DNA from 3 places in the Shewanella sp. SACH genome. Region 3 is predicted to be linked to each of the others. Evidence: predicted binding sites of a transcription regulator. Region 3 holds the regulator's gene; each other region holds the start of a gene.
What was found. Region 3 encodes LexA, which represses DNA repair genes until DNA is damaged. Its sites were predicted from a motif close to TACTGTATNNNNATACAGTA; they were not measured.
Positions count from the first base shown of each region.

Region 1: the regulator LexA is predicted to act here: its motif matches at 4,845-4,864, upstream of dinB (DNA polymerase IV).
Region 2: the regulator LexA is predicted to act here: its motif matches at 8,717-8,736, upstream of BM607_RS06855 (YebG family protein).

Region 1 is NZ_MPDG02000002.1:612,643-623,357, reverse strand. It holds gene BM607_RS10605 (methyl-accepting chemotaxis protein) at 1-1,623, shown strand, start outside; gene BM607_RS10600 (DMT family transporter) at 1,777-2,709, opposite strand; gene BM607_RS10595 (LysR family transcriptional regulator) at 2,802-3,701, shown strand; gene dinB (DNA polymerase IV) at 3,745-4,821, opposite strand; gene BM607_RS10585 (methyl-accepting chemotaxis protein) at 5,013-7,016, opposite strand; gene bfr (bacterioferritin) at 7,313-7,780, opposite strand; gene bfr (bacterioferritin) at 7,790-8,263, opposite strand; gene nqrM ((Na+)-NQR maturation NqrM) at 8,525-8,749, opposite strand; gene BM607_RS10565 (FAD:protein FMN transferase) at 8,765-9,811, opposite strand; gene nqrF (NADH:ubiquinone reductase (Na(+)-transporting) subunit F) at 9,910-10,715, opposite strand, start outside.
Region 2 is NZ_MPDG02000001.1:1,578,888-1,589,602, forward strand. It holds gene BM607_RS06825 (DUF1302 domain-containing protein) at 1-1,712, opposite strand, end outside; gene BM607_RS06830 (DUF2835 domain-containing protein) at 2,051-2,266, opposite strand; gene pepN (aminopeptidase N) at 2,310-4,859, opposite strand; gene prc (carboxy terminal-processing peptidase) at 4,944-6,989, opposite strand; gene proQ (RNA chaperone ProQ) at 7,018-7,647, opposite strand; gene BM607_RS06850 (GAF domain-containing protein) at 7,930-8,388, opposite strand; gene BM607_RS06855 (YebG family protein) at 8,406-8,705, opposite strand; gene BM607_RS06860 (paraquat-inducible protein A) at 8,913-9,545, shown strand; gene BM607_RS06865 (paraquat-inducible protein A) at 9,547-10,164, shown strand; gene BM607_RS06870 (MlaD family protein) at 10,151-10,715, shown strand, end outside.
Region 3 is NZ_MPDG02000004.1:97,218-107,932, reverse strand. It holds gene coxB (cytochrome c oxidase subunit II) at 1-1,062, opposite strand, end outside; gene BM607_RS15995 (SulA-like leucine-rich domain-containing protein) at 1,465-1,977, opposite strand; gene lexA (transcriptional repressor LexA) at 1,974-2,594, opposite strand; gene plsB (glycerol-3-phosphate 1-O-acyltransferase PlsB) at 2,755-5,178, shown strand; gene mtr (tryptophan permease) at 5,178-6,434, shown strand; gene BM607_RS15975 (VOC family protein) at 6,584-7,357, shown strand; gene BM607_RS15970 (ribonuclease T2) at 7,437-8,606, opposite strand; gene BM607_RS15965 (efflux RND transporter permease subunit) at 8,815-10,715, opposite strand, start outside.

The DNA.
Region 1 (10,715 bases), on a different contig from region 3:
GTTAACCAGAAACTGACTTACCCGAGTCTGCTACTCGCTGGCGTAGTCATCTTCGCCTCTTCAACTGGCATCTTAGGGCTTAAAGCATTAAATAACAGCGCAAATACGCTCGCACTCGAATACTTACCGAGCCAATCTGAACTGCTGCAAGCTGATAAAGAGCTTTACCAAGCGCAAGTCGCCGAACGTAGCCTGATGTTCGTTAACGTCGGCACGGACTCCTATAATAGCCTTCTAAAACAGCACACTAATAGTATATCCCTAGTCAAAGAACACCTTAATCAGTTTGCTGATGTGACCACTAGTCCCCTCGCAAAAGAAAAACTCAATGAATTAAATCGCAGTTTCGAGATATGGCGAACCACTACCTCTGAAATCAGCAATCAGCGCACCCAAAATGGCCGTAACGGTCGCACGACCGCCATTGATCTGAGCTTTGGCCAAGCAGCGACGCAATTCGAGCAGCTGCATCAAAATATTAATCAGCTAATCGATGACTTAAACAGCAATACGGCAGCAGCTGTCACCCAAGTGGATGATGACGCCTATCGTGGGCAGCAGATGCAGTTAATTGCTTTAACGATTAGTATCCTGATCTGCATTCTGTTCATCGTTGCCTTGCCTAAACTCATCAGTAAGCCGCTCGCAGTTTTGCTGGCGAAAATCCACGACATTACCGATGGTGATGGTGATTTGACCGAGCGAGTCCAGCTAACCTCTAAGGACGAGCTTGGTGATCTCGCCAAGGCATTCAATCATTTTCTCGATAACTTACATGGCATTATCTCGCAATTTAAACAATCCACTTCGGAGCTTAATGTCGCCGCCGAAGGACTAGCCAAAACCAGCGCCACGGCAAAACATACCTTGATGGATCAACAGGCTGCCACCCACAGAATCGCCGATGCCAGTGATCACATTGCTGCCTCTGTGCAAGAAGTGTCAGTCAGTGCCAGTCATGCCGCCGATGCAGCCAAACAAGCCGATATCTTTACCGCCGATGGCCAAGAAAGAGTGAAAAAAACCATCAATGTAATTCGTGAACTCGCAGGGGATGTAGGCTCGGCAGAAATGCAAATCAACAAACTCGAGCAAGAAGGCCAACATATCGGCCGCGTGCTTGAGGTGATCCAATCTATTGCCGAACAGACCAATCTATTAGCCCTTAACGCAGCAATTGAAGCGGCGCGAGCGGGCGAGCAAGGACGCGGCTTTGCTGTGGTTGCCGATGAAGTGCGATCTCTCGCCTCTAAGACCCACCAATCCACTGAAGAAATTAAATTGATGATCGCCAATGTGCAAAATGGCACCCAAAGCGCTGTGGCGGCAATTAATATCGGTAATGAAAAGGCCATTTCGAGCGTCGAAGCCGCCAGTAATGCCGGTGAAGCCCTAGCACATATTGCAGAAATGGTGAGTCAGATCAGCGAGATGAATAATCAAATCGCCCTCGCTGCCAAAGCGCAAACCACTATGGCCAATGAGAGTCATCAAAATATTCAACACATTGCCGAACAGTCGGAGGACAGTTTACGCAACACTGATGAAATCTACGCCGCAAGCGTACAACTCTCGTCAATGGCGGGTAACCTCACGGCGCTGGTCAGTCGTTTTAAACTGTAATTTGTCGAGAGTGAAAGTTTTTATATAAGTTACCTTTTGTAAATCTGTGATGTTTGAAAAGTCCCCTTTACCGAATAAGGGAGCATAAACCTGTCGCAGTGATTATCTGAATTCAGGTGCTCCCTTATATTTAAACAGCAAAGCTAGCATCGATTAGCAGCGCTTAACCACGAAGCCTCTTGTCGCGCGTAGATTGACCAACATAGGTAACATCAGCGCGAGGATCACTATCAGCATCCCCACCAATTGCATTTCCGTTACCGCCTGCCCCATGGCTAACGCCGTTAATGCCGCAAAAACGGGCACGAGATTAAAAAAGACCGATGCCTTAGCGGGGCCAAGCGCCTTAACCCCGTTAATCCAAAACAGATAACCGAGCACAGTGGCGAATAAACCTATATAGAGCACGCTAGAAAAAGCCGTTGCCGACAGTCCCATCAACTCCAGCCAAGGGTGAAACTCACCTCGGCCAAGCCCAATCACGGACATAGACACACTGGCAGCTATCATACTCAGCAAGGTAAATGGCAATACAGGCAACCAATGGCCAACCCGTTGCGAACAAATGGTATAACCACTCCACGCCAACATGCCGGCAGCAATCATCACATCACCTTGGTTAAAACTGAAATTGAGCAACTGCTGCACACTGCCGTTGGTGATCACTAGCAATACGCCCGCCAATCCGCCCACTAAGCTAAACACTTGTTGTCTGCTGAGCCATTCACGCTGTAATAGCGCGTTGACGATTGAAGTCACCAGCGGACTGAGCGCCATAATCAAGGCGCCATTGGCGGCAGAGGTGTGCTGCAGCCCATTAAATAACGCCAGATTTAAGCCGCCCACACCAATCACGCCCACCAGCGCTATGACAATGTATTGCGCCAAACTCAATTTGGGCCAAGCCTGACGAGTAAAAACGATATATAACGCCAGAGTCACCGCCGCAATGGTAAAACGCCAGAATACGAGGGATTCACCTGACATCTCCTCCAGCACTCGCTTAGCAATGGGAAACACGCTGCCCCAGCTAAAAACGCAAATCAGTAGACAAACGAATGTCATGTAAGGTGTATGGGATTTCATATCGGACTCTAGGGAGATAATTGGGATTGAGCTTAGTTTATAAGTTTCATATATTATTAAAACATACAAGATTGAGAGCTTAAATTCCAAATATGAAACTTAATTATTCCTTAGACGATATGCGCTTATTTTGGGTGGTGGCACAACAAGGGAGCTTTAAGCTCGCGGCGCAGCACTTAGGCATTCCACCTTCGACCTTAAGCCGACGAATCAATCTGTTAGAACAATCATTAGGCCTGCGTTTACTGCACAGAGACGCCCATAGAGTCAACCTTACCGCCACAGGTCAGCGTTATCTCGAACGCTGCGGCCCGCTGTTTATCGAGTTAAACCAGGTATCTGGTGAGTTACATGCGGATAAACATCAAGCGGTTGGCAAACTGCGGATCTCGGCGCCCATCAATACAACCTATCGCTGGCTAGGTGAATCACTCAACGCCTTCCAACGGCATTATCCCAATATCGACATCGACTTAAGCCTGTCGAACATGAATATCGATGTCAGTGAAAACGCCATCGATATCGCCTTTCGAGTGGGTGAACCTAAAGATCCCGATTGGATTGCAAGGCCGCTCACCACGATTAGCTTTGTGCTTTGCGCCAGTTCATCGGCAACCCAGTGGCATGCACTGCAATCCATAGAAGCACTCGAACAACATCCGGTTGTCATCGCAAAGCCCGTAAAAACATGGCGCTTACAGCACAATATCACAGGGCAAGATTTCGAGTTTGAGCCGAGGGGTAACATCAAATTAGCCGTCGATGATATGGCGATCGCCAGTCAGGCTGTGGTGGCGGGGCTCGGCATTGGACTCATACCCATCAGCATGGCGAGTGAACAGATACAAAGCGGCAAGCTCGTTCAAATACTGCCAGAATGGCAAGGTATTCCGCGCACCGCCTACTTGATGTATCGCGATCGGGACAATTTACCCTTGCGGGTCAGACTGTTAATTGATTTTATGTTGGCGAATCCACCCGAGGCTTATTGAGCCATTCAGGGATGAGTCTGCGGCGTATCGACTCAATAAACGCCTAGAGCGCTAAATCAAGCTGAGTCTGGGCATTTGGGATTTCGGGCACTGCGAGGATAGAATCGGCGAGGCCGACCGAAATACCTAATAGGCGAATGCCGCGCCCCTCTTGCCTTGCCATCGCCTGTGCGAGTAGATCATAAAACATCACAATCGAGACTTCATCACTACGATGCTCAATGGTGGTTTGCTTGAAATCATTAAACTTGAGCTTGACCACTTGCTTGTGAATTTTGCGTTCCTTAGCGCTGCGGCTCAAACGTAGGGCTAATTCTTGGATCAATCCCGGCATCACTTGTTGGCACTGCTCTAGGCTATAAATATCCTTCGCCAGCGTAGTTTCAACACCGACTGATTTACGCTCCCTATCGGCGGAAATGCCCCGTTCATCGATACCTTGGGAACGCTCAATCAACACGCCACCAAACTTGCCGAATCGCGCCAATAACTCAGGTTTAGAATAGGCTTGCACATCACCACAGGTATTGAGCCCAAGCGAGGAGAGCTTTTCGGCGGTGACTTTACCGACACCGGGAATTTTACGCAGCGATAAGGTTTTAACAAAATCAGGAAGTGTTTCAGGAGTAATCACATATTGGCCGTTTGGCTTATTCAGATCAGAGGCAACCTTAGCCAAAAACTTCACCGGTGCTATGCCTGCCGAAGCGGTTAACCCCGTTTCGGCTAAGATATCGCGGCGAATGGCCTGCGCAATCAAGGTCGCCGAGCCCTTATATTGTTGGCACTCACTCACGTCTAAATAGGCTTCATCTAAAGAAAGCGGCTCAATCAATGGGGTATAGCGGGAGAAAATTTCACGAATTTGCAGCGACACATCTTTATAAACCTGCATCCGCCCAGGAACCAAAATGAGATCGGGACACAACTTAAAGGCATAAGCGGTCGCCATCGCTGAACGCACACCGAATTTACGTGCCTCGTAACTGCAAGTGCTAATAACACCACGACGATCGCTGCTGCCGCCCACAGCTAAAGGCTTGCCACGGTATTCGGGAAAGTCGCGCATTTCCACTGCCGCAAAATAGCAGTCCATATCGATGTGAATAATTTTTCGCACGTTGAATTCCTCCAACGCCAAAATACTGTATATAAAAACAGTAATCAAGTGTTCGTCATCAATTTAGCGAGGATCAGGCGGGAAACCTAAAATTAAAAGGAGCGCCTAAGCTCCTTTTGTGAGTGCACTATGAATGATGCCGTTATTGAGCTGATGGTCAGTGAGCAAACAGTTCACTGACCAACTCAGGCTTAAATCTTAAATTGGCCGATATTGCGAGTAAGTGCGCGGGTCATATCCTCAAAGCCTTGCAAGCTTTGCGATAAGTCCTGACTCGAAAGCAAAGACTGATCCGACAACCCCCGCACATTATCGACATTGAGCGCCACTTCCTCGGCCGCCACGGCTTGCTGATCGATTGCTACGGTTATTTCAACCGTTTGCTGTTGGATTGACATAATCGCCGTCGCAATATCATTCAGTGCCGCTTCGACCTGAGTCGTTAGCTCTTGCCCCGCTTTCGCTTGCTCAACGCCCGATTCCATCACTTGCTCAGCCTGCAATGCGCTTTGTTGCAAGGTTTGGATAATGCCTTGAATGTTAGCGGTAGAATCTTGGGTACGCGATGCCAACGTGCGCACTTCGTCTGCCACCACAGCAAAGCCACGGCCTTGCTCACCCGCACGCGCCGCTTCAATCGCCGCATTCAATGCCAATAGATTGGTTTGTTCGGCAATGTTACGGATCACGCTCAAGACTTCACCGATTTGCTCTGAGCTATTGCGTAAGTGTTTAATCACTTTCGCCGCCGCAATCACTTGTTGCGACAGTGCCTTCATCCCTTCGGTCGCACGGGAAACAATCTGTGTACCATCGTGGGCTTGAGTTTGCGCCTTCTGGGCAAAATCATTCGCCCGTTGTGCACTGACAGCCATTTCTTGGCTGGTTTGCGCCATTTGCGTCGCGGCGGTGGCAACCGAATCTATCTGCTGCTTTTGCGATGAGACCGACGACACGGCTAAGTCGCAGATTTGCCGCGCATCGACAACACCCGTGCCTACCTCTTGGGTTAAGCTGCGCGTATCCAACAACATATGCTGCACTTTCTCGGCAAAGCGGTTAAAAGCATCGCCAAGTTTGCCTAACTCATCTTCCCGATCCATTAGAATACGTTTCGATAAATCACTGTCACCTTCGGCGATATCTTCCATCGCATCCAATAACTTAGCTAACTGACGTCTAAAAGGCAGCAACATCAACCATACTGTCACGCCCATTAGCAGCATGATACCTATGGCAACCATACTGGCATTCCGGAACGCGGCGGTCACCGGCGCTTCAATCACTTCGTGAGGCAACATAAAGGCTAAGTGCCACTTTTGTTTGGGATAATCGCCGCCCACAGTCACAAAGATCACCCGCTGGGGAACGCCATTAAATGTAACATTAGCAAACCCTTGCGCTTCCCTTTGCATCTGTTGTCGTAATGCAGAAAACCCTGATGTGTCCTTAAACTGAGTATCCACTTGATTCGCCAAGGAGCCCGGCGGGAAACGCTCGGAAAAACCAGGGAAATACACTAGCTTGCCTTCGTCTGTCATTAAGAAAGCTTGGCCAAAATCACGGTATTTAATCGGTGCCAGCAGGGATTTACCAATGGTATCAATCAAGATATCCATGCCGCCAATGCCAATCAGCTCACCATTCGCCGCATAAACGGGGGTTTTAACCGTAGCAGAAATTGAACCATCGTTCGCATCGACCGCTGGATCGCCAACAAAGAGCCCGGCTTGATCGATCGCTTCCTGCCACCAAGGTCGTTTGTTGGTGTAGTAATCTGGATCGCCATCAAAACGGCCATTAAGGTCAAAGTACTCGAAGGTATTGGCCGAGCCAAAAAACACCGATTTAACATCACTATCGCGATCAGAGAAAGACTTAAAGTAACCAATAATGTCTTGGTACTGGCGATCAGCCGCGAGTTGACTGCCACGGGCGTGATACTGAGTAAACCACTTCACTAAACCCGGCTCGGCAAACACTGAATGGATCACTTGGCCCTTAGCAATAAAGTAACCGCTAATCTCATTGGCTTTTAAGGCAACTAACGCCGAAATATCCGCATCGACCTGCTTTCGCGTGTTATCACTTTCTTTCGTCACCAACAAAGCGGCGACTAAGGTAAGCAGTACAGCAAGCGCACCAACGATAGTAACCACTAACTGCAAACTTAGAGAACGTTTCATATATCCCATCAATCTTCCCGTCTGGCTGACCAACAACTTAACAATATGGCTCGCAAAAATAGTTTTACACGGTAACAATTTTTACCTGTTAACAACAGATGAAATCGCCATAAAAAACGTAAATAAGTATTTGTAAAGAAAGGATATTGAACGTATAACAGGATTCGCTAAATTTAAGGCGGATTGCAGAGGATGAGTTTGTAGAGGCAGAGTTATACAGTCAGATAGACTATATACAGATTGGATAAATAGGAAGCGGTAGAAATAAGATCAGCGAGATAGTCTCGCTGATCTTGATTTAGCAATTACATCTTAGTTTGCAGGTAGTTTTGCAGCCCGACACGGTCGATAAGTCCGAGTTGTTTTTCGAGCCAATACATGTGGTCCGACTCAGTATCGTCGAGTAACACTTCGAGGATTTCGCGGGTTTGGTAATCTTGCTTCTGCTCACACAGGGCAATCACTTGGCGCAAATCGTCCGCGACCTTGTACTCGTAGGCGAGATCATTACGCAGCATCTCTTCCACATCTTTACCTATGTTCAACGCCTCACGGGCGGCAACATTAGGCGTTCCTTCGAGGAATAAAATACGCTGTACTAATTTGGCCGCATGGGCTTTTTCATCATCGGACTCATGGGCGATGCGCTCATAGAGTTCATTCAAGCCCCAATCTTCGTACATATGGGCATGGACAAAATATTGATCCATTGCCGAGAGTTCTCCCGTTAGGAGTCGATTTAACGCATCGATGACGTCTTTATCGCCTTTCATATCCCGCTCCTATTGGTCGCTAATTTGCGATTGTAGATAATTTTGAATACCGGTTAGCGTAATGAGCTCTTGCTGCGACTCGAGCCAATCTAAATGCTCTTCCTCATCTTCGAGAATGTCTTCCAGCAGATCGCGGCTCACATAGTCTTGCTCGGCTTCACACAGGCTAATGGCATCACGCAGCAATGTAAGCTGCTCTTGCACCATGGCCAGATCGCAGTCGAGCATTTCTTGGCTATGTTCACCAATACGAAGTTTCTCGAGTTGCTGCAGATTTGGCAGGCCTTCCAAAAACAGTACGCGCTCGATGAGCTTATCGGCGTGCTTCATATCTTGGATGGATTTTTTGTATTCGACGTGATTTAGCTTCTCAAGGCCCCAGTGCTTAAACATGCGGGCATGGAGAAAATATTGATTGATGGCGGTCAACTCACAGGTAAGCACCCGATTCAGTTGCCCAACCACTTTAGGATGACCTTTCATAAGTTACTATCCTTGGTAAGCGTGAAAAGATTGATCTAAATCAAGCTTCTAGCCTAGTACAATTCAGCAGCTAACTCAAATTATCTTTATATTTCACCCACTTAATGATAACAACCATTCTCATTTCCGCTTAGATTAGCGCGCTATCTCCCTCATATCCCAAGGATAAATTTAAGTGAATCATCTAGGCTGATAAGTTTCAGGCAAAAAAAATAGCCTCCAGATGGGAGGCTATTGTCGGAACAGACGATTTAGAGAATGTTAGATAATACGGTCTTTTGTTAACTTCTCACGACGCGCTTCTTCAGCGGCCATACGACGTTTACGTTTGTCACAAGGGTCATCACAATCGCACGCTTTCTCAATCCCTAGAACACCTAAACCGCCACAACTTCCTTCAACGGCTTTGCGCTTGATGAGATAACCAATCGACATGAGCAAAAAGAATAATAACAAAATCACAAATGCCGCGATAAAAGAGGTCATGGTTTACTCCAAAAACTAAATAAGGAAAGGCTTGAAGGCGTCGCTATAGTAGACCTTAAATCCGTCGCCTTGCTTTTCGATAAGCATTATCGCCAAGTGTTCCTTCTTGGCAAGCTCCAATGATGCTTCTGTACCCAAAACCATCATAGCCGTCGCAAAACCATCGGCTGTCATACAATTTTGATGCAATACGGTCACGGATGCTAGCTTATGATTTATCGGCAAACCGGTACGTGGATCAATTATATGGGTAAAACGTTGGCCGTCTTCCTCATAATAATTACGATAATCACCCGAGGTCGCCATCGCCATAGTACCTGGTGAGATAACCTGCTGTACGGCTTCAGAACCGTCATCGGTTGGTTGCTCTATGGCAACGCGCCAAGAGCTACCATCGCCTTTAGCACCTTTAATGCTGAGCTCACCACCAATTTCAACTAAATACCCAGTCGCGTGATATTTATCAAGAATGGAAGCCACTTTATCAACCCCAAACCCTTTGGCAATCGACGATAGGTCTACGTATAAATGGGCGTTGTGCTTAGTTAGACGGTTACCTTCAATGGAAAGTTCACTAATACCGGTTTTGGCTTTTGCCGCATCGATATCGGCCTGACTAGGGACCTTTGTTGGACGCTTATCTGGCCCAAATCCCCACAGGTTAACTAAAGGACCTAAGGTAATATCAAGTGCCTTATCCGTCACTTGATATAAGCGTACTCCCTCTTGCACCACTTTGATGGTATCCGGTGAGACTTCAACGCTTTGCTCCAATGGCAACTGGTTGAAACGGGATAATTCTGAATCAGGGCGATACGTCGACATCTGATCATTGACTAGCTCAAGGGCTAAATCAATTTCCGCTTGAAGTAACTGCGCTGTCGGCATCTGCTCATTCGGTACGACTTTAATATGGTAAGTCGTCCCCATAGTGCTGCCCGCTAACGAAATGACTTCGTTCTGCTTAGAACAGGCTGAAACAAAAAAGGCCAGCCCTACGAGGACTAGCCAGTTAAATGAATGCTTTAGTGCTGAGGTATTGATCTTTAAGGTCTGAAACATAGTGACCTACTACTCTTATTTGGGCCCTTAAATGCAAAAGTTGCAGATGAGAGATTATCCTCAACATCTGCAACTTTTCTATCTAGGACTAATGAACATTAGCCGCCGAAGTCATCCAACAGGATGTTTTCGTCTTCGACACCAAGATTTTTCAACATACCAATTACGGCAGCGTTCATCATTGGAGGTCCACACATGTAGAACTCACAATCTTCTGGTGCATCATGGTTTTTCAGATAGTTTTCATACAATACGTTATGAATAAAACCTGTGTAACCATCCCAGTTATCCTCTGGTTGAGGATCTGAAAGTGCCACATGCCATACGAAGTTATCATTCTCAGCAGCTAGGCCGTCGAAGTCTTCTACGTAGAACATTTCACGCTTAGAACGTGCACCGTACCAGAAGCTCATCTTACGTTTAGACTGAAGACGCTTCAGTTGGTCGAAGATATGTGAACGCATTGGCGCCATACCCGCACCACCGCCGATAAACACCATTTCTGCATCGGTATCTTTCGCGAAGAATTCACCGAATGGGCCAGAAATTGTCACTTTATCGCCAGCTTTTAAGCTCCAAATGTAAGATGACATCTTACCGCAAGGCAGTGTCAGGTTACGTGGTGGAGGCGTAGCAATACGCACGTTCAGCATGATAATACCGAACTCTTCTGGGTAGTTAGCCATTGAGTATGCACGGATAGTTTCTTCATCAACCTTAGATTCAAGATTGAAGAAACCGAAGTGTTCCCAGTCGCCACGGTATTGTGCAGGTACATCGAAATCTGCATATTTAACATGGTGAGCAGGTGCTTCGATTTGAATATAACCGCCAGCACGGAATGGTACAGATTCGCCATCAGGAATTTGCAGCTTCAGTTCTTTAATGAAAGTGGCTTTGTTAT
Region 2 (10,715 bases), on a different contig from region 3:
TGAATGATGCCAGGCATATCTGGGTTGCCGCCAGAACGTGACGTACCGGGACCATTGAGACGTAGCTCATCGAAACCTGGCATATCGTGGATCCACACACCACCCACTTCGGCCAACATAGTTAAGTTATCTAAACCTAAGGTTGGGCCAAATAGATGGGTGAAAGTCATCTGCGCCTGTGTGGTATCCACGCGAATAAAGCCATCGACGGTTTCACCCGGTTGAACGTCTTTAATCTGTGAAATACCATCAAGATCGGGACGAAGCCCCGCATTGGCTAACTGTTGTGGCATACCGGCGAACAGCAATTCAACGTCATCAATCTGCAGTGGCTCATCTTGACGATGGGCAATCTCACCCGCGACAGACGTATCACCAATCAAGGTGTTGAAGCTGAAACCGTAGAGTTTAATATCCTCTGGATAGACGATTTGCGCCTTAGAGAAGCTCTTCAGGCTGAGCAGCAATTCACGGTTAATGTTGCCCGAGTTTTGGCCTACCGTCGCCAAGTCAGATAACAATGCACCCGTGCTAAAGTCGGCAGCAGTACCACTGATAAGTGGACGACGACTATGGTAATTCATGAAATAGAAACCAAATTCGGTTTCACCTAGCTCAGGCGCGTAATAACCCAGCTTGATACCGTATTGGCCATCATTGCTTGGTTCTTCTTCATCCTGCACTAGCGTCACTTTCGTTGGGTAGGCTAAAGCCATAGAAACCAATTGCTGTGTCGGAATAGATTGGCCGCTGGCGATCATGCCCGCTAAACGCTCATATTCTTGCATCACAAAATCTAAGTTGATGTCAGGGTTAGCGTTAAACCCAAGCTGAGCGTTTTGAGCATAACCACCAAACCCGGCAAAATCGTTAGTCGCAAAAATCGAGCCCGGAGTTGGAACCCAAATAGGTTGCCAATCATATTGATAGAATGCTTCAACCGTTAGCGAATCTGTCAGGCCAAGGGATGCCCACACCATACCTTGCGGTCTAAACGCTTCTTTTAACTCAGCACCAGGTGCGTTAAGAATGTTCAAATCCACGGCGTTAATTTCACTGATCCCATGGGCAATCAGTGTACTTTCACCCCATGACACCACTTGATTACCAACACGAATAGATAATGGATTCGCACCCTCATTCAAATCGAAGTTGGCATAGACAAACGCATCTAATAAACGGATATCTTTACATTGTACTTCTGAAGCGCGGCTATCTTCGCAAGGGTCAAATTCTTTACCCGTGATCGGATCGTTGTAGTCATAATTGCCATCGTTCAGTTTACGATCATAAAAATACATACCGCGGGCGAACAAACCGTAGTTTTTGTATTTCAACGATAATTCATGCAAACCTTTTACGATCTCAGACGTAGTATCGCCTTGAGAATAAAGTAAGTTACTTAAGTCATTGTTGCTGGAATACGACCCGGGCTGGGCCCAAATCTCAGCTGAAGTATATTTTGTATTACCAAATGCGCTGTAATTAGACCAATCGAATTGGGGTTGATTCACCTTACCAATTTGACCTTCCCAATCGCGCGCGCCAACACGCCAGCTCGCACCAGCAGTCCAAGTTGAGTCGAATGTGCCCTCAACCTCTCCCCAATCAAAAGATATTGCATTAACGCTTGGGATCATTAACAAACTCAATGCCGACGCTACCCCCAAAGCAAGCGCCGATTTGTTAAAACTATTTTTAACAATTTTCATTTTAGCTCTCCGTACCCTGCTGGATTCTTTGTTTTAGGAATTACAACCAACATCTTGTTAGCTCACAGGTAACATCATTGTTACAGCAATTAATCCCCTTGGGCAAGGCGCAGTTAGAGAAAATTTTCTAAAGAATTAAGCATGTAGACACATTTGTGCCAGCAGTTGAAAAGGTGGGATTTAAATTAGAGAAAAGCGGGATAGAAATGAAGCGGGAAAAGATATCAAAATATCATATAATTCATTAACATATTTAAAAACTAAATATCACAAACCGAGCCTGATAATCAGCCGACCGTTTAAAGTAATTACTCTAAGCGCAAATAAACAAATTCAGACTAGACTCGATTTAATGAAACAAATTGTCCCTTGTCATCTAAAATCAATTTGAAATAGCCTTGAATGCCATTTTCGGTTAAAAAACGTCTGAAATGACGGCCATTAATCCACAAAATACGTCCTTGCGTTTCGCGGACCTCAATTTTATCAGCAAGCCCTTGATAGTAGGGTAAGAAATCTCGATAGCTGATCGTTAGTTTGAAATACAATTCCATAATATCAGGGCGGCATCGATTGCCGCCCTCCTCCTACAAACCGCTATTTTGCCAATGCCTTAGAGACTTTTTCGTACATATCCTTAGATAAGTCAGGTAAAGCCAAAAGTTGCCCTAAACAGGCTTTTATTAAGGTTTGACGGCCTAAGTCGAATTTATGGAACTGGATCAATGGCGTCACCATGCGCGCCGCGACCTGCGGATTGAGCTTATTAAGGGTAATTAAGCATTCGGTTAAGAAGGCATAACCCTTACCGTCTTGACGGTGGAATTGGTAAATATTCCCCGCCGCAAAACTGCCCACTAACGCGCGCACTCGGTTTGGATTACTCATACTAAAACGCTTGTGCTGCTGTAATTGACGCAGACATTCAATCACATCTTGCGCATTACGAGTCGCTTGCAACATAAACCATTTATCCATTACCAATGGCGTGTCCTGCCAACGCAGCTCAAATACGGTCATCAGCTCATCGCGACAAGGCAAATCGCCCACATTCGCCGCAGTCAGTGCGCCGAGGGAATCTGTCATATTGCTGGCTTTATCAAACTGGGAAATCACTAACGCTTCTGCCTCATCCGACACCCGTGCTAACCACGTTAAACACTGATTTTTAAGCGCTCTTGCCTGCGTGCTATCGACTGATACCAAAGAGCGATAGAGCGCGATCAATTCATCTTCAGAGTGTGAAGCAAGCTCTGTTAACACAAATTCACGGGCTAAGGCTAACGCATCGAGATCAACGCTGTCAGTTTGCTCAATCAAAGCAGATGCCGTAGGTATAGCTAAGATTTCGGCAATCAATGCTGAGTCAAGTTCAGTGTCTAACAACACGCCTTTAAAACTATCGCGCACGCGGGGATCGAGTGTCATGGCTTGTTGCTGCTGTAAACTCGCGACATTCTGCCAAATCGCTTGGCTCACTAAGGTCACTGAGGCTTCCCAGCGCGCCACTTCGCTGCTGGCAAAACGCATCAAGTGAACCAGTTGATCCACATTGAATCGATATTGCAATTTAACGGGCGCGGAGAAGTTTTGCAGCAGTGAAGCCACCGGCTTATGACTTAATCCCTCAAAACTAAACACTTGTTCAGCTTGAGTAAAGTCGAGAACTTCATTCACTAAAGAGTGGCCCTTGGCATCTAACAGTTCGATACTGAACGGGATATGCAAGGGTGATGCACAGTTCGCTAAACTTTGTTTAAGGGTTAATTGGTAAACGCCCGTTAGCGCATCGAAACTGTCCATCGCAGTCACAATCGGCGTGCCCGCTTGGCTATACCATAAACGGAATTGGGTTAAATCTACGCCGCTGGCATCTTCCATTGCCGCCACAAAATCATCGCAGGTGACCGCTTGGCCATCGTGGCGTTTAAAATACAGTTTCATCCCCGCTTGAAACTTTTCTTCGCCAAGCAAAGTGTGCATCATGCGGATCACTTCAGCGCCCTTGTTATACACAGTGACGGTGTAGAAATTATTCATCTCAATCACAGATTCTGGACGAATGGGATGGGACATAGGGCCAGAATCTTCGGCAAATTGCTGATTCTTGATCACTTTGATTGCGTGAATTCGATTCACAGCGCGTGAGCCTAAATCGGAGCTGAATTCTTGATCGCGAAAAACCGTTAAGCCTTCTTTTAAACTTAGCTGGAACCAATCACGGCACGTCACGCGGTTTCCGGTCCAATTATGGAAATACTCATGGCCTACCACCGATTCAATACCGTGATAATCCTCGTCGGTAGCCGTTAACGTATCTGCAAGCACATATTTAGTGTTGAAGATATTTAAGCCTTTGTTTTCCATCGCTCCCATATTGAAAAAGTCGACGGCAACTATCATGTAAATATCTAAATCGTACTCGAGGTCAAAACGACTCTCATCCCATGCCATGGATTTTTTCAGCGATGCCATCGCATGGTGTGCTTTATGTAAATTACCTTTATCGACGAACACTTGCAGGATCACTTTACGGCGACTGCGGGTAATGAACTCATCTTGCAACAGATCAAAATCGCCAGCGACTAAGGCAAACAAGTAAGCCGGTTTTGGAAACGGATCTTGCCAGCAAACATAATGGCGGCCGCCCTCTAATTCGCCTTGATCAATCAAATTCCCGTTACTCAGTAAAAACGGGAATGCGGCTCTATCGGCTTCGATGCGCACAGTATATTTGGCTAATACATCGGGACGGTCGAGGAAATAAGTGATCCGTCTAAAGCCCTCAGCCTCACATTGCGTGCAGTAGGCACCATCGGACATATACAGGCCTTCAAGGCTCGAATTGGCCTCGGGATCGAGCTTAGTGACGATGTTCAGCTCAAACTCATCAAGCGCCGTTTCTAAGACTAATTGACCCGCGCTAACATGATAAGGCACTGCTTCACCGTCAACCGTCAGCGAGACCACAGTTAAGTCTTCGCCATCCAATACTAAAGCTTGGGCATGCTTAGAAGCGCGTTTTACCCGACTTATCGCCTGCACATGAGTCTCATTGCCCGCCAGATTAAAGGCTAAGTCGATCGTGTCTATCGTGAAGAGTGGCGCTTGATAATCTTTTAAGTATTTTGCTTGAGCTTGTGTCATTTCGATCCCTTTAACGCTGATCTAAATAAGAAAAAACGCGCCATAAGCGCGTTTTGATATTGGATAAATCGACTCGACTAGCGCCTACTTAGCACTAGTTTTAGCCAGTTTTTGCGCATCAGCCATATCTAAAGTGATATAAGCCGTTTCATCTAAAAATGCGTCTGGCAATTCGGCGTCGTCTTTAATGTCTTCCATGGATTTAACCGGTGCTAAACCATTGGCGACTCGGCGCTCGTTCGTTCTATCGAGGACTTTCTTCTCATCGGCTTCGCGGGAGGCAATGCGCTCACTTTCAACCAGAGAAACTGTCTTCTCTTTGTGGTGCTTTTTAAAGTCGGCAATATCTTGATTGATATAAGCAAACTCTACACTGCTTTTGATGCGGTTAAGGTGCTTGGCCTCAAGGCTAGTCACTAACTCAGGCGTCACATCATTGAGCGTGCCATATTGCGCCATTGGCACTTTATCCCAAGGCAAGGCATTTTTCTCTTCAGCTTCGCCGTACTCACCTGGCTCTAACGCACTTGGGTAAGCAATGTTTGGTGTCACACCTTTAAGCTGAGTGCTGCCGCCATTGATCCGATAGAACTTTTGAATCGTGTATTGCACATGACCAATTGGCTTTTCATACATGTCGTAGATACGGCCTAAGCTCTTATGCTGCTGCACTGTACCTTTACCAAAGCTAGACTCACCAACAATCAGCGCGCGGTCATAATCTTGCAATGCGGCAGCAAAAATCTCAGAGGCTGAAGCACTGTAACGGTCAACCATAACAGTTAAAGGACCGGCATAACTGGTTTTGCCATCGTTATCACGGTGCGCAGACACACGGCCATCGGCATCACGAATTTGCACCACAGGACCCATATCGATAAAGAGTCCCGTCAGCAACACGGCTTCTGTTAATGCACCACCACCGTTACCTCTAAGGTCGATGACTATGCCTTCAACTTTGGCTTCGTTTAACTTCACTAGCTCTTTTTCAACGTCCTGTGACAGATTCATGTAGAAACCAGGAATATGGATCACACCGACTTTGCGATTAGCGTACTCGCCATCTTTAGGTTCAATCACCTTAGAGGTTGCCGCTCTGTCTTCAAGACGAATTTTATCGCGTACTAAGGTAACGTCGAATGGCTTAGCATTCGAACCACCTTTCTTCGGTAAAATTTGCAGTACGACTTTACTGCCCTTAGGTCCTTTGATCAGATCAACCACGTCGTCTAAACGCCAGCCGATCACATCAACAATTTCACCGCCTTCTTGACCGACGCCGACAATCTTGTCTTCTGGCGACAGTTTTTCGCTGCCAGCCGCAGGGCCGCCAGCAATTAAGCTTTTAATCACAGTGTAATCGTCTTCAAGTTGCAGTTGAGCACCAATCCCTTCAAGGCTTAAATTCATTTCCATTTGGAAACGTTCAGCATTGCGTGGTGACAGGTAACTCGTATGCGGCTCAATGCTGCGTGAGAAGGCATTCATCACGCCTTGGAACACGTCTTCACTGTTGGTTTGAGTCAAACGTTTGATGGCGTTGTTGTAACGCTTTTGCAGGATCTCAACAATCTCAGGCCATTTTTTACCTGTGAGTTTCAGATTTAGCGCATCGTATTTAACACGTTGACGCCATAACTCATTGATCTCGGCTTGATCTTTTGGCCATGCCGCATCGTCACGGTCATACTCATAGGCATCGCCAGGGGCGGAGAAGTCCATCTCTTTATCCAGTAGGGATAAAGCATAGACAAAGCCTTCATAACGACGCTTTTGGACGATATCAAACATTTTATAGGCAGGCTCAAGTTCACCAGAACTGAGCATGTCATCGAATTGGGTAGCATAAGGTTTGAAGCTATCAACATCCGCTTGGGTTAACACATTGCGGCGATAGTCTAACTGCTGCAGGTAACGGTCAAAAATTTGCGTAGAAAAGGCATCATCAAGATTAAATCTATGATAGTGCGAACGAGTGTATAAGTCCGTTACCCTTTTGCTCGCGACCTTATGTTGCGCTTCCTGCTTGAGAGTGGGTAACTCGCTGATTTGAATCGTGGGTGGTACGGCCCAAGCCGAAAATCCGACAAAAACAGTGGCGATCGAGGTAGCCAAAGTGAGTTTTCGCATCAACAAGTTACTCCGTTTTAAAAAATGATTACAGCAGGATATGTTCTGCTCTAACTTTAATCGTTAGGCCACTATCAAGCTGAACATGAATATCTTCCTTGTTAATATCAGTAATCACACCGGCTACGGGTGTCATACCTAACTTAACATTGACGCGTTGTTTTTTCGTTAAATCAGTCAATTGTGCTTGGACATAATTTACGACTGGCGCTGCAGCTTTAGGCGCAGGCTTAGCAGGACGCTCAGTTTTAGCACGTTGAGGAACAGCCACCTTTTTAGGTGCTTTCTTCGCCGCAGGCTTAGGTGCGAGTGCTGCACGTTTCGCTTTCGCTTTATCCTGACTCTCTTTCAACATGGCTTGAGCATGGTCAATGTGCTCTTGCTCTAACTCGCCGCAAGGTTCGCCATCCAGATTAACGCGTTGTGCGCCCGCTTTAACGCACTTTAAATAGCGCCAGCTGCTGGTGTAACGTCTTAAGGCAACTCTGAGCTGAGTTTTACTGACTTTAGAATCATCAGCCAACCTTTCAGCCAAATCTTGAAACAATCCGATTTTTAATGGCTTAGTTTCACCTTCAGCAATAAAGCACAAAGGAAATGTTTCATACAAATACGCCAAAATTGCATTGGTGTCGGTCAACTTTTCTGTTGATTCCATCATTACTTCCACAGTCAAAAAGGGACATCGATTCGAGGTGATATATATCAACTTCTTACGTGTCGTTTATCTTCGTTAAACTCAATATTGAGTCAACGTACAAATTAGCATCCTAGCCGCGTTTACTAAAGTTAAAAAAAATATACCTTAACAAATTTTTACAGCTCAAAACACTAAGCTTATTCATTGCATGCCAATCAAACCAGCTTAATGCGTGCAGGCGCATATTATAAGGCGCACGCCACCGATTGCGACTATGAATTATGCGTTATTGTACGCAAATTAATCAAATAGGCAGTTTTCAAAACTTTTAACCAGTAATTCCAGCCCCTTTTGGTCTTCTTCATCGAAACGATCGAAGATTGGGCTGTCAATATCGAGCACGGCAACCACGTTACCTTGGGCACAAACTGGCACAACGATTTCAGAATTACTGGCAGAATCACAGGCAATATGGCCATCAAATTGATGAACATCGGCCACTCGCTGAGTTTGATTGGTGAATGCCGCCGTACCACACACGCCTTTTCCTAATGGAATGCGTGTACAAGCCACTTTACCTTGAAACGGGCCTAATACGAGTTGCTCGCCACGCATAACGTAGAATCCCACCCAGTTCAGCTCAGTTAAATTATCATTGAGTAAGGCTGAAAAATTTGCCATCGCCGCAACAAGGTCGTCTTCCCCTTCCAATAAGGCCAAGGCTTGACGGTTAAGTGACTCATAAAATTTCGATTTCATTACATTTCCTAACAATTTTATTCTGCTGCTTCGGTCTTTTTAGCCGCTTTTTTCGCAGCAGGTGGATTCGTTGGCGTACTATTAACCTGAACGACACCTTTAAGCAAGTTCGTCAGCTCATCTTTATTGTTAGCAAAATAGAATGCGAGCTTTTCGCCCACGCTTTCATCTATACCTAAATCAGCTTTTTGAATGAAGGGGATAAGGTTATCGGCGATATCGAGCATCTTATCGTAGGCATCAGCCTCCTTCTTAGATGTGAATGTCATCTTTTCAACCCCTTCTCTGACCACGACAAACTGTGTTATTACTGCCATGACTGCCCTCGCACTGTTTTTATATACAGTAACTAGAGTGACATAGATTGAACTTGTGATGCAAGTGTTCTGATTAATCTGATATTATTAGCGTACTTTCGTTGCCAAGATTATAAAGCGCTAGACTGTGCAGAACGGCTGATTAGCACTACACTTTGCACCGATCTCGCTGTTATTACTCCTATTTAGGCTAATATATATTTTTATATGCATGAAAACGCAGCAGAAAATTCAGTAATCCTTTGCCGTTCCTGCGATTTAGCAGTCCGCAAACGTGCCTTGCCAAGCGGTGTCAGAGCCCTTTGTCCCCGTTGCAGCACTGCACTTTATGACACTCCCTACTGCTCTGTGAATGGCATGCTCGCCCTATGTATCTCGGCACTAGTGTTTTATTTTCCTGCCAATTTTTTACCCGTACTCGAAATTCACTTTTTCGGCAGCATTCGCACCACCACGGTTTTTCAGGGTGCGTTTGCGGTATTTGACCAAGGTTATTGGGTCGTCGGTTTAGCCGTGCTTGCCGCCGCGGTGATTGGTCCAGGCTTATTACTGTTGTCGATACTGACGCAGATTTTGATTGTGAAATGGGGACTGAGTCGTCTTTTTTGGCGTAACTCATTGAAGCAATTATTGAAGTTTCATGGCGTATTATCACAACTCACTATGCTGGAAATTTATGTGATCAGCTTTTTGGTTTCATCGTTCCAGCTTTCTGATTTTTCGGATATTTATTTTGGTATGGGCACATTTTGCTTCACTATGTTGTTTCTCGTGACTTTGTTTCTTCAACGAGAGTACGACTTAGAGCACATGTGGACGTTATTGGAAGGTCATCGCTGATATGAAGCAACAAGGTAAAGATATCGGCCTGTGTCTGTGTAAGGTCTGCCGCCAGCTCAATAGTAGTGACCTCAGCCACTGTCAACGCTGTGAAGCTGAGTTGCAGGTCAGGGACTATTCCAGCCTGCAAAAAAGTTGGGCTTTGTTGATTACCGCTGCCATCTTGCTGGTGCCTGCCAACATTTACCCTATCACTATGCTGACCAACCAAGGGCAAGTGCGGCACGACACCATTTTTTCGGGCATTTTGCATCTAGTGCATTCAGATATGTTGCCCATTGCCGTGATAGTTTTTACTGCCAGTATTTTAGTGCCATGGATTAAAATCATCGGCTTATCCATTTATCTGTGCGCGATCAGCTTTGATATTCCGATTTCAAAAAAGAAATTGATGGTGGGTTTTCACATCATCGAATGGATTGGTCGTTGGTCTATGCTCGATTTATTTGTCATCTCAATCACAGTGGCATTAGTGAATATGGGACAACTACTCGACGCTAAACCCGCGCCTGCAGCGACCGCATTTGCCTTGGTTATTCTGTTAACTCAGTTAGCCGCAAAAGTGTTAGACACTCGTTTACTCTGGGATCGATTGGAACCTCAAGATGACACAAATTGAATCGCCGAAAGTTGTAAAGAAAAAACTCTTTTCGCCCATTTGGCTACTGCCTATTGTCGCGTTGGCATTGGGTGCGTGGCTGGGCATTAAGAGCATTAAAGAATCGGGCGTTGAAATTCAAATTCACTTTCCGAGCGCCACTGGGATTGACGTAGGTAAAACCTTAGTCAAATACCAAGGCTTGACTGTCGGTAAAGTCAAAGACATAGGAATAGATGAAGATCTCAAGGGCGTAAACGTTAAAGTCATGATGGACTACCGTGCTAAGCCTTTCTTAAATAAGGAAACTCTCTTCTGGCTGGTCACCCCTAAGGCCAGCATCACAGGCGTTGAAGGCTTAGATGCGCTGTTCTCAGGTAACTACATCGCGATTCAACCGGGTAAAGGTAATGCGTCAACCTTCTTCGAAGCTGAACGCCAACCGCCGCCGATGCAAATCGGTTCAGAAGGTGTGATGGTCGAACTGACCTCAGACAAACTCGGTTCGTTGGATGTTGGCTCGCCAATATTTTTCCGCCAAATCCCTGTGGGCAGTGTGGTTAGCTATCGTT
Region 3 (10,715 bases):
AGCATTACGCTCATAGGTAATCACAGCGGCAATTTCTTGTGCGCTCAATTGCTTGCCAAAGGCTTGCATAGCCGTACCTGTTTTACCGTTGAGTACGATTTCAAGGTGGCCGCTGAGCGGTCCTGTTGCTATCGGACTGCCTTTGAGGTGTGGGAATACGCCTTGTAAACCCCCGCCATTGGGCTGGTGGCAGGCTGCGCAGTGCCCGAGGTAAACTTGCTCACCTTGAGTCATCAGATCCTCTTTGCTAAGGGTCTGTGATAAAGCGGCTTGAGCGGCTTCTGCCGCCGCGCCTGCGGCTTGTTTCTGCTCCGTCACCCAAGCTTCAAACTCGGCTTCGGGTATGGCTTGCACTACGATCGGCATAAAACCATGGTCTTTACCGCAAAGTTCGGCGCATTGACCACGGTAAATACCGGGTTTGTCGATGCGAGTCCAAGCCTCATTGATAAATCCTGGGTTGGCATCTTTCTTCACGGCAAAAGCAGGTACCCACCATGAATGGATGACATCTTCAGAGGTCATCAAAAAGCGGATTTTGCGATTTATCGGCAGTACGAGCGGCTTATCGACTTCCAATAGGTAGTGTTCACCCTTGGTTTCGGTACCGTCGATTTGGGCTCTAGGGGTTGCGAGTATGCTGTAAAAATCAATGTCTTGATCGAAATAGCTGTAATGCCATTTCCATTGGGAACCCGTGACTTTAACGGTCAGATCGGCGTCGCTGGGATCTTCCATCGCAATTAAGGTTTTTGTCGCAGGAATCGCCATTAAGATCAAAATGATAAATGGCAGAATCGTCCAAGCGATTTCAACTTTAGTGCTTTCGTGAAAGTGGGACGCGACAGCGCCTTTGGATTTTCTGTGGTTGATCATGGCGTAAATCATCACGCCAAAGACCACAAGGCCAATGGCGCAGCAGATATACAAGATGGTCATGTGCAAGTGATAAACCTTGCCACTGATCTCGGTTACGCCAGGGGTCATGTTGAACCGCATGTCCGCGGCGGCCAACGGTGGTGCGAATAACACCACGAGTAAACAATACAACAATTGCTTCACAAGACTTCTCCTCTGCCAATTGCGAATAGCAACTACAAAGAAGAGCAACACAGTAAGTCTCAACTCTATGCAAACTCTTCAGTTCCCAAAAAAGCTTTTTTGACTTCAACGTGCGTTGGCGGCTGTTACTTTTAATTAAGTATTATTACTGCTGGTATTAGCCACGCTGGCACATACGACTGAAATAAATCTGTTCTCTATTTTTAGTGGCATTTTGAACGCGATAACGGCTCGATTTATTTGCCACGGGCGGCGATATATCATCGCCGACTAAACCAACCATACTTGCTGTTTAAATATTGATCAAGATCACTTATTTATCTAATTGTCTGAAAAATTGCCAAAAAAAAGCCTCACATTCATAGGCGAGGCGGCTTTCAAGGTAAAAAATTAAATGAATATTTAATGCACAGCGCTAAAAAAAGATTGTTGGCCGAAGAGGCTACCTTGCTCAATGCGTACGTCGCCATGTAAGTGACTGTTTACGTCTTCTAGCACTATGCCCATGGCGCGGGCACTTTTAGCGACAATTTGTAGGCGACGATTATCGCGTGCATCCAATGATTGGGTCCAAGTAATAACCGCACTGGACGTACCACTTGTTAAGGCTTTTTCCATCGCCCACAGGGTTTCGACTTCATCTTTAGCGTGCACCAGCAAGACTCTATCCATACGCACGCCAGCGTTGGCGAGCATTTGTTTGTAGCCAATACTCGGTGGGTTGATGAGCACTAACCAACGGCCCTGTTGGCTTAACTGGGCGAGTTGCGCGCTCAGATGAATTAATTCTTGGCGACCTTGAGTCTTCGTTGGCATGCAGGCGATAGGTGCATGGTGCCAGTCATAGTCAGCATCACGGACTTCATCGAGCCACAAGCCCGGATGGCGGGGTGCATTGCCAAGTAGTTTGTTCATAGCCAATCTCCATTACGGATCACACCGACGGCGAGTCCTTCAATTGTTAAACTTTGATAGCCTAAATCCACTTTAATCGGGGAATAGTCTTCATTTTCGGCGTGTAGATAGACCACATTACCTTTTTTTTCGAAACGTTTAACAGTGACATCGTCGTCGACTCTAGCGACAACCACTTGACCATTTCTAGCTTGTTGTATTTTATGAACTGCCAGCAAATCTCCTTCGAGAATGCCGATATTCTTCATGCTGTCGCCTTTAACCCGCAGTAAAAAATCGGCGGCGGGATGGAACATGCTTGGGTCGACTTGGTAGTACTGTTCAACATGTTCTTGGGCGAGAATAGGTTCGCCAGCGGCTACTTGACCGATAAGCGGTAAACCTGTTTCAGTTACTTCTTCGACTTCCGCAGTCAGACGAATGCCCCGCGATGTGCCTGGCATGATCTCAATGCAGCCCTTTTTCGCCAACGCTTTAAGATGCTCTTCAGCCGCATTGGCGCTCTTAAAACCTAAACGGGTCGCGATTTCTGCCCGAGTGGGTGGCATGCCAGTATCGGCAATATTTCGTTTAATTAGCTCTAAAATTTCAGCTTGGCGTGGCGTCAAAGGTCTCATGGTGTTTCCTGTTTTTCTATACAGTCACTGTTAGTATATACAGTATTATTTGCAGCGCAAGTATTAACCACTTTTTAGCTATGTTGGAGAGAATTAGCGAATATTACCCATAGTCTGGTATTCTACCGGGCTAGTAAACGTACTTAATTGCATAAGAATAATGCCTAAACACGACTCTCTTTGGTTGAAATCATTACGCTGGATCCAAAAACACTTAGTGCACACTATTGTTGTGCCTCAGGATCCCTTTGCCGATCTGAATCTGGATGCCTCCAGACCCCTTGCTTATGTGATGAAAACGGAATCGCTGAGTGACATCGCTGCCCTGAGCGAAATTACGGCTAAGTTAGGACTGCCGAGCCCCTATGAGCCTTTAGTGGCAAATGGTGTGATTGCGCCTCGGGTTGTCTGCCTTCAAGGGCGTAAGCCGCTGTTTGGTGAGCGTGCCGGTAACGAGCCTTTCCTCGAATGCTTTATGCGTTTATTGGCCGTGCATAAGGAACGCCCTGAATTAGACATTCAACTGGTGCCCGTGAGCCTGTATTGGGGCCGCACGCCAGGAAAAGAAGATGACACTATGAAGGCGGCTGTGTTTGAGCGGGAAAACCCGACTTGGCTGCGCAAGTGCTTGATGATTTTGTTCTTAGGTCGACATAACTTCGTACAGTTTTCAAATGCCGTATCTCTGCGATACATGGCCGACGAACACGGCACTGACATGGGGATCGCCCATAAGTTAGCGCGGGTCGCGCGGGTGCATTTCCGTCGTCAACGTAAGGTGATGACTGGACCTGTGTTGCCAAATCGCCAAGCACTGTTTCATTCGCTGCTCAAATCCGAGTCGTTGCGTAAAGCGATTCAAGAAGAAGCGGCCAACAAAAAGATTTCTGAGACCCAAGCGCGCGAGACGGCTATTGAGTACCTTGATGAAATCGCAGCAGATTACTCAGATAGTTTAGTGCGTATTGCCGAGCGTTTCCTAACTTGGTTGTGGAACAAGCTTTACAGCGGGATCAACATCAAAGGCGCCGAGCAAGTTCGCCAGTTGCACCATGATGGCCACGAGATTGTCTATGTGCCTTGCCATCGCAGCCACATGGATTACCTGCTGTTATCGTATATTTTGTATTATCAAGGCATGGTTCCGCCGCACATTGCTGCTGGTATTAACCTCAATTTCTGGCCCGCTGGACCTATGTTCCGTCGCGGTGGTGCCTTCTTTATCCGCCGTAGTTTTAATGGCAATAAACTGTACACCGCAGTATTCCGTGAATATTTAGACCAACTGTTTGCTAAAGGTTATTCGGTGGAATACTTCTCCGAAGGCGGCCGCTCACGTACCGGTCGTCTATTGGCGCCAAAAACCGGCATGATTGCTATGACGATGAACAGTGTGCTGCGCGGTATCGAGCGTCCGGTAACATTGGTGCCTGTGTATTTAGGCTATGACCATGTGATGGAAGTGGCGACGTACCATAAAGAGTTAAGTGGTAAGAAAAAGAAAAAAGAATCTGTGTGGCAGGTGTTTGGTGCGATTCGCAAACTTGGTAATTTCGGCCAAGGTTATGTGAACTTTGGCGAGCCGATTACCCTGCAAAACTTCTTAAATGAGCGCGCGCCAAACTGGCGTACTGAGTTGGCCGATGATCCTGAGCAAAAACCAAGCTGGTTAACGCCAGCGGTAAACGTGCTGGCGAATCGAGTGATGACAAATATTAACGATGCTGCAGCGGCGAGTTCGGTGACCTTGACGAGTTTAGTGTTGCTGGCGACAGATCAAAATGCCTTAGAACGCAGTCTGTTGGAGCGTCAGCTTGATCTGTATCTGACCCTACTCAAAAAAGTGCCTTACACTACTTATACTTCGGTTGCCGAAGGTGATGGTAAGCATTTAGTGCAGCAAGGTTTAGAGCTGAACAAGTTTGTTGTTTGTGCCGATCCTTTAGGTGAAATCGTGTCTATCGAGGCGAGTCAGGCTGTGTCCATGACTTACTATCGTAACAATATCATCCACTTATTTATTGTACCGTCATTAATTGCGAGTTGTTTAACGCATAATGAGCAGATCCCGCGTCAGCAAGTGGTGTCAATCGTTGCCGATTTTTATCCACTGCTGAAAGCCGAACTCTTCATGGGCATTAAGGATGTACCTGCCTATGTCAATCAAGTGCTGGATTTCTTCATTGAACAAGGGTTAGTGGTTGAGACTGATACCTTAACCGTCGTGCCTGAGCACACTAGCCAACTATTATTGTTAGCCAGTTCAGTAAGCGAGACTCTGCAACGCTATGCCATTATTTTCAATCTGTTAGCGAACAGGCCTAAGATGGAGCGCTCAGAACTTGAGTCTGAGAGTCATCTACTCGCCCAGCGTTTAGGCGCTTTGCATGGCATTACCGCGCCTGAGTTCTACGATAAGAAACTTTACGGCACCTTGAGCGTTAAGCTCAAAGAATTGGGATATCTGGCGGATAACCAAGATAAGTCCAATATCAATCGCATACGAGATCAAGCCAATAGCTTATTACGTCCGTCAGTGAAACAAACGATAGTGGCGAGTGTCACCGCGGAGCATACAGTTTAATGGCAAATCATATGAATGCGGCTAAGCATAAGCCCGCAGATAAGTCCTTGCTCGGCGGCGCCATGATTATTGCTGGCACGACCGTAGGTGCTGGGATGTTTTCTCTGCCCGTGGTCGGTGCAGGTATGTGGTTTGGCTATTCGATTTTAATGTTATTGGGCATTTGGTTTTGCATGTTGATGTCGGGCTTATTGCTGCTCGAAACCAATTTGCATTTCGAACCGGGTGCTAGCTTCGATACTTTAAGCAAGCAAACCTTAGGGCAGTTTTGGCGGATAGTGAACGGCGTTTCTATCGCTTTCGTGCTGTATATTTTGACTTATGCCTATATCAGCGGTGGTGGCTCGATTGTGAATCACAGCTTGCAGGGCATGGGAATTGAGTTACCGCAAAGTGTTGCTGGGCTGGTGTTTGCCATAGTGTTGGCTAGTATCGTATTGATCAGCACTAAGGCCGTGGATCGCATTACCACGATTATGCTCGGCGGTATGATCATTACCTTCTTCCTTGCAATCGGCAATTTACTGATCGAAATCGATGTGACTAAGTTGCTCGAACCCGATGGTAATAGCAGCTTTTCACCTTATCTGTGGGCGGCGCTACCCTTTGGTCTTGCCAGCTTTGGCTACCATGGTAACGTTCCCAGCTTAGTGAAGTATTACGGCAAAGATTCCACCACCATTATCAAGGCGATTTTCGTCGGCACCTTTATCGCGCTGGTGATTTATGCCTGTTGGTTAGTGGCGACTATGGGCAATATTCCCCGCAGCCAGTTTATCGATATTATTGCCCAAGGCGGCAATATGGGGGTCTTGGTGGGCGCTTTGTCTGAGGTGATGGCGAGTAGCTGGTTGAACAGTATGTTGACCCTGTTTGCTAACTTGGCCGTGGCTTCATCTTTCTTAGGGGTGACCTTAGGTCTGTTTGATTATCTCGCCGACTTGTTTGGTTTTGACGATTCGCGCTCGGGCCGGATGAAAACCGCGTTAGTGACCTTTGTGCCGCCGACGATTTTAGGATTACTGTTCCCCGACGGCTTCTTAGTGGCGATTGGCTTTGCGGCATTAGCGGCGACAGTGTGGGCGGTAATCGTCCCGGCGCTGATGGCCTATAAATCACGGCAGTTATTCCCCGACAGCACAGGTTTTAGAGTGATAGGCGGTACGCCGCTGATTATTCTTGTGGTGTTATTTGGCATAGTCACGGGTGCTTGTCATCTGCTCGCGATGGCAAATTTACTGCCGCAATATTCCTAATTTGTTTCGATGATTTAAGCCCTCTGCGTGAGGGCTTTTTTGTATTTAGCGATTGAGTTTTAATCCTGCAGATCTTTTTTATCCCGACACTGGACAGAAGCCCGAACTCAGGCTTAACTCGAATGATTGTAAAAACGAAGGAGCAAATGATGAAAATTACTCAGTACGCACAAGGACATGCATGTTGGGTTGAACTCGCAAGCCACGATTGGCAAGCTGCTAAGACATTCTACCAAGCGTTATTTGGTTGGGATTCAGTTGACATGCCAATCCCAGAAGGTCATTTTTCGCTATTCAATTTAGCGGGGGATGATTTAGGTGCCATGTACCAAATCCCCGAGTCAGAGTCGCAGATCCCTAGCCATTGGCGTGTCTACTTTGCCGTTGATGATATGGATGCCAGCATTGCAGCGATTCAAGCGGCGGGTGGCCAAGTGCACATGGGGCCGCATATTGTTGCTGATGCGGGCGTGATGGCGCAGGTGAGCGATCCACAAGGCGCACGTTTTGCGCTGTGGCAAGCGAAGAATCATATCGGTTCTCGCCGTCAGGGTGAACTCAATACCCTTTGCTGGGTTGAGCTGGCATGTAAAGAACCACGCACTGAAGAAGCTTTTTACTGCAAAATATTCCCTTGGACTAACTCGCCCAGCGACATGCCGGACATCGAATATTCTGAGTGGCAAGTTGATGGTCAATCCATCGGCGGCATGATGACCATCATGCCCGAATGGGGCGATATCTCTCCCCATTGGCTGCTTTATTTTGCAGTAGCCGATTGCGATGCATTTGCAGAAAAAGCCCAAGCGTTAGGCGCGCAAGTGTGCATTCCGCCCAGTGATATCCCCGATGTGGGCAGATTCTCTGTAATAGCCGACGCCCAAGGCGCCACCTTTGCGGTGATCAAGCTTAATCAGATGTAAGGCCATATTTAGGACGAGTCACATTTAAGATTAAAAACAGCGACACTCAGTCGCCGTTTTTATGTGTCTAACCATCTGTTTAATTAGCATTATCAATCATGATTGTCTCAGGGCAGGAGCCTCTGCCTGCCTTGTTAGCCTTGGCGAGTAGGCTAGGCAAGGAGTCTGAGGCTTTAATGACCTCGGGCAAATTAATGCGGATTTCACTCAGTAATCCCTTGCCACATTCTAGGCTCATTTTAGCGTGAGCACCTTGACCAAAACTGCTGTCAAAACTTTGTTTTAACTCACTTTTACTGACAGTCTTACCTATGTTGTCATGAATAAATTTTTGTACCCATGCCGAGGCATTGACCGCTTGGGTCAGCTGGGTTGCCAATAAAAAGTACTCGTTAGGGTCTTGGCTACGGCAAGTGCCGTGTTTCCACCATTCGTGGCGTTCTAAACAGGTGCCATATTGGGCGCTTGGCATGACTTCTTCTAAATTTTTGCGCACCGATGGATTCAGTTCAAACTCAGGATAAGAACAGAAATCATTCGGCTGCAGTTTGACTGTGCTGCAATAGCCATAACGTGTGCCGCATTGTTGTTTATTCGGCCACAGCCCGTGCAGGCTGAAGTGTTGCCACTGGCTCGATTCTGGCGTTTGGCTGAGTGCGCGGCATTCGGCTTTGCGGCGGCCATAGAGTTCACAAAAGGTGCTTTGCCAGCTTAATGCCAGCACGTTGGCGTCAAATTCACCGCCGATTCGGCATTGATCCCCTTGGCGTTTCTCTGGTGTGCCATGCTCTTTAAGGCCGTCTCGGCTTTTGGCTTTGATATCCGATGCTGTAGTGGTTTGCGCGGGTTCTACCGCTGTTGCAGGTGTCGGTACATTACTGCCTGCAACATTGGAAAGATACTGACCACAAGCGCCACTGATCCACCGCATGGGAGACTTCACTGCGTTGGTGCGCACTCGCAGCCAATCAGGTTTAGCGCTGTTGCCGAGGATTTCGAGTACCGGATAGCGCTCACCAATATTGCTCTGCCATTGATCTGGATTCGTCTGCTTATTTTTCGATTGAAATAGCTCACAGCGTTTATCGGCAACGAACTCACCGGTTGCGGGCGCGGCAAAGGCAGGTGCTGCTGAAATGATTAGCGCAGCGCATAAACCGAACGCCGCAAGTAACGTACGCGATAGGCTTTTAAGGGAAAGTGCTTGCGGCCATATCCGGCGGATGGTCAAACAAAATGGCTTGGTCATGTGATGGAATCCTTTCTGCTGCAGTAAGTCGGGTCAATCCTGTGGTGCGCTAAGTTAATGGTACACATAAGCGTTATAAACTAAGAGGCTTATTTTACTCAGAGTGTTGTGTGGCACTGCTGCTAAATTAGATTTTTAATCTGATTGAATGAAAAATCCCCTCAAACCTTAATAGCTTGAGGGGATTTTTATGGGTGCTCTCTTGCCGTTAACTTACGTGCGCAGGATCTTTCTTTAATTTACGCGAGTAAATCAGTAGATAGAGTGCGGGTAGGACAAATAGCGACAGTATGGGCGCTGTGACCATGCCGCCGACCATAGGTGCGGCGATTTTTTGCATCACATCGTTACCCGAACCTGCGCCCCACATTATGGGCAGAAGGCCGAAGAAGATGGTCGCCACTGTCATCGCTTTGGGGCGGATCCGCATGACGGCGCCTTCAATCAAGGCTTCTTTCAAGTCATTGACGCTGTGGTAATTATCTTTTTCTTGCCTGTGCTTGATGGCGTTATTGAGATACACCAACATCACCACCCCAAACTCGGCTGCGACACCCGCTAAGGCAATCATACCGACAGCAACGGCCACTGAGATGTTGTAATCCAGTAGATATAACAACCAAGTACTGCCGACCAATGCGAAGGGGAGGCTTAGCATAATAATGCTGGCCTGAATGGTGGAGCCGAAGGTCATCATCAGCAGGATGAAGATGACGGCTAATGCCATAGGGATCACTTGTTTAAGCTTAGCATCGACCCTTTGCATATATTCGTACTGACCCGCAAAGCTATAGCTGTAACGGGGTGGGACGACGAGTTCGGCATCTAAGGCAGTTTTCGCGGTGGCGATATATTCACCGATAGATGTGCCCTCGATATCGATAAACACCCAAGAGATTAAGCGGCCATTCTCACTCTTTAACATAGGCGCGCCATCGTTAATTTCGATGTCGGCCAAGTTACGTAGCGGCAGATAATGCCCCGACTTAGTGATCACGGGCAGCTCGCGCAGCTTCTCAATATTGTCGCGCAGTTCACGGGGATAACGCAGGTTGATTGGATAACGTTCGGCGCCTTGTACCGACTCACCAATATCCATACCGCCAATGGCATAACGCACCACATCTTGAATATCCTGCAACGTCATACCGTAACGAGCGGCCACATCCAGTTTAGGACTGATATCGATATAACGGCCGCCGCCACTGCGTTCGGCGTAGGCCGATTTGGTGTGTGGCACTTTGCTTAAGATAGCTTCAATCTTAGTGCCAATGCTTTGCAGTTCGTTGACATCGGCTCCAGTGATCTTGATGCCGACAGGGGTTTTGATCCCCGTCGAGAGCATGTCGATACGGGTTTTGATGGGTTGCACCCAAGCATTGGTGAGTCCCGGTACTTTTACGGTTTGCTGCAGCTGGGCAATGATGCCATCTAAGGTCATGCCTTCACGCCATTCGTCATGGGGTTTAAGCATGATAGTGGTTTCAAGCATGGTCAGCGGCGCGGGATCGGTCGCGGTTTCGGCGCGTCCTACCTTGCCAAACACGCGGGCCACTTCGGGCACGGTTTTGATTAAACGGTCGGTTTGCTGTAACACTTCGGCGGCCTTGCTGGCACTGATGCCGGGCAATGCCGTTGGCATGTAGAGCAAATCGCCTTCTTCGAGTGCGGGCATAAACTCGCTGCCCATGCGGGTCATAGGATACCAAGCGCTGGCCAGCGCGACTAAGGCTAACATCAGGGTGACTTTAGGGAATTTCAGCACCAGTTTTAGTGAAGGTTGATAAATCGCGATCAAGAAACGGCTGATGGGATTGCTGCGTTCGCTGGGGATTTTGCCGCGAATAAAGTAACCCATCAAAATCGGCACTAAGGTAATGGATAAAAAGGCCGCCGCTGCCATGGCGAAGGTTTTAGTGTAGGCCAGTGGCGCGAATAATCGACCTTCCTGCGCCTCGAGTGCAAACACAGGTACAAAGCTTAAGGTAATAATAATCAATGAGAAAAATAGCGCAGGGCCGACTTCAATCGACGCTTCGGTGACGATGCGCCAATGTTCTTTCGTATCGGGTTCGCGATCATGATCCGCTTTAAAATGCTCTAAATGTT